2 regions of the Selenomonas sp. AB3002 genome follow, and region 2 is predicted to be linked to the other one. Evidence: riboswitches for the same ligand, from Rfam matches in the RefSeq annotation. Region 2 holds a riboswitch; the other holds the start of a gene.
The links. Region 2 has a riboswitch for thiamine pyrophosphate ahead of thiM (hydroxyethylthiazole kinase). Riboswitches for the same ligand answer to the same signal wherever they lie in the genome.
Positions count from the first base shown of each region.

Region 1 (3,411 bases), 210 kb from region 2:
GTCGATGATCTCCATGATCTTGGCTTCTTCGATGCCCTCTACGGCCTGGCCGCGCTCGTTGTGGTCCACCAGGATGACCCGCTCACGCTCGGAAACCATGAGACGGTCACGGCTTACCAGGCCCACGATATGGCCATTTTCCACCACGGGGTAGTTGCGGTAATTGTTCTCCTCCATGGCCCCTTTGATATCAGAGAGCAGGTCCATAGGCTTGAAGCACACGGGATTGTCGTGCATGATACGGCGGATGGGCACGCACTGGTTGATCAGGCGGGCCACTGTATAGGTGTCGTAAGGAGTGGAAAGCACGAACACATTGCGCTCCTCAGCTTCCTCGATGACATCAGCGGAAACGCGGCCATTGCCAGTGACAATCAGGCAGGAAATGCCCTGCTTCACGCAGTCGATGATGGTCTCATCGTGGCGGTCGCCAATGAGGACAATATCATGCTCCTTGATGACGCTCTTGATGGTGTTGAGGCTGCCGGCAGCAATGCGCACATTGCCCTTGATGAACTCGCCTTCCTCGCCGGACACCAGCACCTGGCTGTCCGTAGCCTGGATGATGTCGCGATAGCGCACCCGCATATTGGCCAGATTCTGCATGCCCAGTTCCTGGAAGTAGCGCTGAGCCAGGTCGCTGACGGTGACGATGCCCACCAGCACCCCTTTGCTGTCGGTGACCGGCACGGACTTCAAATCATGCTCCCGCATGACCTCACCCAGATGGCGCAGGGTATCATGCTGCTTCACTACGATCTTGCAGTCGATGGTGATATCCTTGACCCGGGGATAAAGGTCGGTGAGCAAAAGGGGCTCCTCCACATGGAAATGCTCCAGGGCGTACTTGGTCTCTGCATTGATCTTGCCAGCACGGGCAGCCACTACGTTCTCCCCCAGTGCCTGCTTGAGATGTGCATAACCGATAGCCGAGCAGATGGAATCCGTATCCGGATTGCGATGCCCGATGGTATAAATTGGTTTCGTGCTCTTCATGAAAAAAAAATCCTCCTCTTGTCTGATGCCGTCAACAGCCCCGACTCTTATAGTATGTATACATTATAACGCTAGAATGCCCATCTTGTCGACAGATAAAATGGGTTTGTATGTGTCAATGATATCTCGGTAAATCAGACCAGCGATTTGATTTGACAACTCCGGCTTAAAGTATTAAAGTATAGCCAGACAATCACATACACGGGAGCTCGCAGACGGGCTGAGAGGAAACTATGCGTTTCGACCGCACCTGATTTGGATAATGCCAACGTAGGGAAGCAGGAATAGCGATATTTCAAGGGACTATCCAACTTTAGCCGGATAGTCCCTTTTCGTTTGCCCTTTCCCTCCCCAACACAAGGAGGAATCACCATGCAAAATTGTCAGATGACACAATCACCCAAACGGACCTCACTTTGGGCCAACGGCCTGATTTGGTTCGGCGCTGCCCTTTCCATTGCCGAGATACAGACCGGCACCTTCCTGGCCCCTCTGGGCTTCGGCCAGGGGATGCTGGCGATTTTCATGGGGCATCTCATAGGCTGCGCCCTGCTCTTTGGGGCAGGCGTCATAGGCGGCAAAGTTAGGAAAAGTTCCATGGAAGCTGCCAAGATGACCTTTGGCAGCAGGGGCGCCCTGCTCTTTGCAGGGCTCAATATCCTGCAGCTTTTGGGCTGGACGGGCATCATGATCTATGAAGGGGCTCTGGCTGCCGGGGGACTTTTAGGAGCAGGCCACGAGCTTTGGTGCCTGCTGATAGGCCTGCTCATCATCCTGTGGCTGGCCATTGGCCTGGAGAATCTGAGCAGGCTGAACGCCCTGGCCATGGCGGCCCTGCTGCTGCTCACCCTGCTGCTCAGCAGCAATCTCGCCAGCATCAGCGGGGCTGCCCCCCTGCCTGCTGAAGCCATGAGCTTCGGCCTGGCCCTGGAGCTTTCCATTGCCATGCCCCTTTCCTGGCTGCCCCTTATCAGCGATTACACCCGCAAGGCCCAAAAGCCTGTCAGGGCAGCGGCAGTGAGCACCATCGTCTACGGTCTGGTGAGCTCCTGGATGTACCTCATGGGCCTGGGGGCCGCCCTGACTTTCGGGGAGGCGGATATCGCCCAAATCATGCTGAAGTCCGGGCTGGGGCTGGCGGGCCTTGCCATCATCCTCTTTTCCACTGTCACTACCACTTACCTGGATGCCTACTCCGCAGGAGTATCCGGCGAAGCCCTGTCCCCAAAAGTAAAGGGAAAAGCCCTGGCCATAGCCGTCACCCTGCTGGGCACAGGGGGAGCAGTCTTCCTGCCCCTGCTGGATTTCACGGACTTCCTCTACTTCATCGGCTCAGTCTTTGCCCCCATGATTGCCGTACAGCTGGTCAATCATCTCATGGCTTCCCGCAACTATGAGACAAGTCTTTTCTGCTGGTCCAATCTGCTGGTGTGGCTGGCCGGTTTCCTCCTCTACCGCTTCCTGATGGAAACCGACCTGCCCATAGGCAGCACCCTGCCGGACATGCTGTTCACCATGTGCCTCAGCGCTGCTGCCATTGTCCTGAGCAACAGGCACAGGGAAAAAGAGGAGCCTGCTGCTCTGTGAGGGAATATCCTTCAATGTGAGATTGAAGCTCCTGGCTGAAGGAGCAAACAAATGCGCTAAAAAATCACCTTGCCTCGGCAAGGTGATTTTTCTTTCTCATATTTGTCAAAGCCCGTTAGGCTGCTTGGCGCATTTCATTCTTTTCAAATGCACCTGCCCCTGGTTCCGTGCTTTGGATCAGGCAGCCATTTGTGAAGGCCTTCATTGCCTTGACAACGTCATCACTTCTTATGCTTGAAGGCAGCCATGCCTGCGTAGACAGCACTTTCCCCCAGTTCTTCCTCTATGCGCAGCAGCTGGTTGTATTTGGCCACCCTCTCAGAGCGTGAGGGGGCTCCTGTCTTGATCTGATCCGTATTGAGGGCCACTGCCAGGTCTGCGATGGTGGTATCCTCCGTCTCACCGCTGCGATGGGAGACTATGGCCGTGTAACCTGCCTGGTGGGCCATCTTGATGGCTTCCAGCGTCTCGGAAAGGGTGCCTATCTGATTCAGCTTGATGAGTATAGAGTTGCCGCTGCCGCCTTCAATGCCTTTCTTCAGCCGCTTGGTGTTGGTGACAAACAGGTCATCTCCCACCAGCTGCACCTTGTCGCCCAGATCCCTGGTCATCTGCTGCCAGCCTTCCCAGTCCTCCTCATCCAAACCGTCCTCGATGGAGTAGATGGGATACTTCTCCACCAGGGATTTCCAGTGGGCAATCAGCTCGGCAGAGGTGAATTCCCTGCCGGACTTGGGCTGCTTGTAATGTCCCTTGCCCTTTTCGCTTTTCCATTCAGAGCTTGCGGCATCCATGGCCAGGACAAAGTCCTTCCCGGGCTCGTAGCCT
Region 1 covers NZ_JNIO01000008.1:1,036,217-1,039,627, forward strand. The annotation lists gene P159_RS0112890 (putative manganese-dependent inorganic diphosphatase) at 1-996, opposite strand, end outside; TPP riboswitch at 1,188-1,291, shown strand; gene cytX (putative hydroxymethylpyrimidine transporter CytX) at 1,369-2,583, shown strand; gene eno (phosphopyruvate hydratase) at 2,805-3,411, opposite strand, start outside.
Region 1: it holds a riboswitch for thiamine pyrophosphate, as region 2 does, so the genes downstream of both, cytX (putative hydroxymethylpyrimidine transporter CytX) here and thiM (hydroxyethylthiazole kinase) in region 2, are expected to answer to the same signal.

Region 2 (3,411 bases):
CCAGGGTGCCTTTTTCGTTCACCGAGCAGATATCCGTCTTGGAGTCTCTGGTGAAGCCGGAACTCTGGTCGAAGTAGAAGCCGTTGGGGTTGGTGAGGAAGTTCCAGTATTCCTGTACGGCAGGGGACACGGCGATGGTGTGGCGGAAGGAGTAGGGCAGGGTATCAATATAGCGGACGGAATGGCTGCCAATCTGTACGGCCAGGGTCTTCCTGACGCTGGTGCCAGGCTGCAGGCCATCTATGTAGAGGTAGTTCCTGCCGTCTTCCATGTGGATGAGCACAGGCTCCAGATCCTTGAGAGGGACAGGAATCGCTTCTTCAACGTCATTTACCTTTACATATACAGCCTCATCGGTGAAGCGGAGGCTGATGACATCCCGCTGGCCGTTGTCCTTCAGGGAAGTGACAACGGGATAGTAGCCGATGAAGGGCTGGGCATAGGCGGTGGGAGTTTCGCAATAGGTGCTCTGGAAGAGTGACGGTTTTTCCTTGAACAGGATGGTGGCGGTCAACAGCCCCTCAGCATAGGAAGCGATTTCGTAGGGATTGAAGTAGAAGGTGATTCCCTGAGGGTCAAGTGTCCAGTTCAGGGTACCCTCTGCGGCGCGTTGGGCTATGGTTTCTTCCAGCTTGTCAAAGGGGCTCTGGGGATAGTCCTGGCGGAGACGCTCACAGATGGCTTCAGCAAGGGCGCCCTGATCCGTGATGACTGCTTCCAGAGGCAGCTCCGTGCCGGTGACGGTATTGAGGTTCACCCCATGCCAGGCGTAAATGCCATGGACGCCGCTACCTCCGGTGTAATTGTATTGCAGGAAGCTAACTGCCATGGTATCGGCCCGGCGCATGAGCACGTCAGTATTATACGCAAAGGGGTGATAGTAACTTGGATTTTCCTGGCGGAAGGCGGCTGCTTCTCCCTTCATGCGGGTACGGTTTTCCTGGGCGCACTGCCATTCCTTCTTGTTCATCCTCTCGATGGTCTGGGTGAGCAGTGGGTAGGCTGCGCGAATTTCCTTGTTCACGCCAAGCCCCGCAAAGCTCATGCGGAAGAGTTCGTATTCTCCCCTTCCGTCTCTGTCCATGTCGTTATGATGATGGACCTGCTTGAAGAAACCGCTTATGGCCCTGGGAGCGGCGTCAGCATTGGCGATATAAGCCAATGTGAAGCAGATTGCCCAAAGGAGGCTGGCAACTACCAGCATTATTTTTTTCACGTTTATCCCTCCTAACAATAAATAGATCAGGCTTTATAGTAACCTGACTGCATATTCGTCGCAGACAGGCAAAAATCCTTTAGGTGGGAAAATAAAGGCCGGTTGACGTTTATGCATCCATGTGATAGAATTTCCGCTGTAAGATTGATTTGTTATCACTTTGCGAAAATTGCATACGCAAGGGAGCTCGCAGACGGGCTGAGAGGAAACTGTGCGTTTCGACCTTTGACCTGATTTGGATAATGCCAACGTAGGGAGGGAAAGCTGCAACGAATGTCCTGCATCAGGTTTCGCTGCAGCTTTTTTGTGTGTGATTTTCTTTAAGAGGGCCGGAAACAGGAGGTAATCATCATGCTGGATTTTGAACTTATTCTTGCCAATGTACGCCAAAAAACACCCCTGATACACAACATCACCAACTATGTCACGGTCAATGACTGTGCCAATATCCTGTTGGCTTGTGGCGCTTCGCCTATCATGTCCGATGATGCGGATGAGGTGGAGGAAATCACCTCCATCTGTGGCGGCCTGAACATCAATATCGGTACCCTGAACAGGAACACCATTCCCTCCATGCTTTTGGCGGGTAAACGGGCCAATGAGCTGGGACATCCCGTGCTGCTGGACCCTGTAGGCGCAGGGGCTTCGAAATTGCGCACGGAGACTGCCTGCCAGCTCATAAGGGAGCTGAAACTGGCCGTCATACGCGGCAATGCCTCCGAGATAAAGACACTGGCCGTGGGCACGGGCAGTACCAAGGGGGTGGACGCCGACGAAAGAGACCAGGCTACGGCTGACAATTTGGAGCGCATCATCGCCGAGGCCAGGAAGCTGTCTGTCAGTACTGGTGCAGTGATTGCTATCACCGGTGCAACGGATATCATCGTGGATGGAAAGCAGGCCTGCCTGATTGCCAATGGTCACCCCTTGATGAGCAAGGTCACCGGCACAGGCTGCATGCTTTCCGCTTTGCTGGCGGCTTTTGTGACAGCCAATCAGGAACAGCCCTTTGAAGCCACCTGCGCCGCCGTCATTGCAATGGGGCTCTGCGGCGAAATTGCCCAGCGCCGTCTTTCTTCGCTGGATGGCAACAGCAGCTACCGCAATTACCTTATCGATGCGGTATACAATCTGACCGCAGATCAGCTGCAGGAAGGGGCAAAGTATGAAATGCGCTAAGGAATGGCTTCCTCTCTATGCCGTCACTGACAGGAGCTGGCTGGCTGGCAGGACTCTTTATGAAGTGGCAGAAGCGGCCCTGAAGGGAGGCGTCACCTGCCTTCAGCTGAGGGAAAAAGAGCTGAACCATGAGAGTTTTCTGCGGGAGGCAGGTTCCCTCAAGGAACTTTGCGACAGGTATCAGGTGCCGCTGATCATCAATGATGAAGTGGAAATAGCCATAGAAAGCCAGTCTGCAGGTGTCCATATAGGGCAGCATGATGAACCTGCCGCTGAGGTGCGGCGGCGCCTGGGGCCGGATATGCTGCTGGGGGTCTCGGCCCAGACGGTGGAGCAGGCAGTCAAGGCAGAACGTGATGGCGCAGACTATCTGGGAGTGGGGGCGGTATTTCCCACCGGCACCAAGCTGGATGCGGAGGATGTGAGCTATGACACCCTGAAGGAAATCTGCGCGGCAGTTTCAATTCCTGTGGTGGCCATAGGCGGTATCAAGAGGGAAAATCTGGGCAAGCTGTCAGGCAGCGGCATCCACGGGGCAGCCGTGGTGAGCGCCATCTTTGCCGCCCCTGAGGCAGAGGTGGCGGCCAGGGCGCTGCGCGCAGCGGTGCGGACAGAACTGGGGGTGTGATGCCATGAAAAAAGTATTGACCATAGCTGGCAGCGATTCCGGGGGTGGCGCCGGCATCCAGGCGGATATCAAGACCATGACCATGAACGGGGTCTTCGCCATGAGTGCCATCACGGCCCTGACAGCCCAGAATACTATAGGCGTACAGGGTATCTTTGAGGTACCGCCGGAATTCCTGGCCAGGCAGCTGGACAGCATCTTCACGGATTTGCGGCCGGAGGCAGTGAAGATAGGCATGGTTTCTTCTGCGCCTTTGATTGAAGCCATTGCGGAGCGCCTGGTCTTTTACAAGGCGGAAAACATCGTGGTGGACCCCGTCATGGTGGCCACCAGCGGGGCAAGGCTCATAGCGGAAGAGGCGGTGGAGGCCCTGACATCACGTCTCTTT
Region 2 covers NZ_JNIO01000008.1:826,246-829,656, reverse strand. The annotation lists gene P159_RS0111800 (RsiV family protein) at 1-1,216, opposite strand, end outside; TPP riboswitch at 1,386-1,490, shown strand; gene thiM (hydroxyethylthiazole kinase) at 1,568-2,395, shown strand; gene thiE (thiamine phosphate synthase) at 2,382-3,023, shown strand; gene thiD (bifunctional hydroxymethylpyrimidine kinase/phosphomethylpyrimidine kinase) at 3,028-3,411, shown strand, end outside.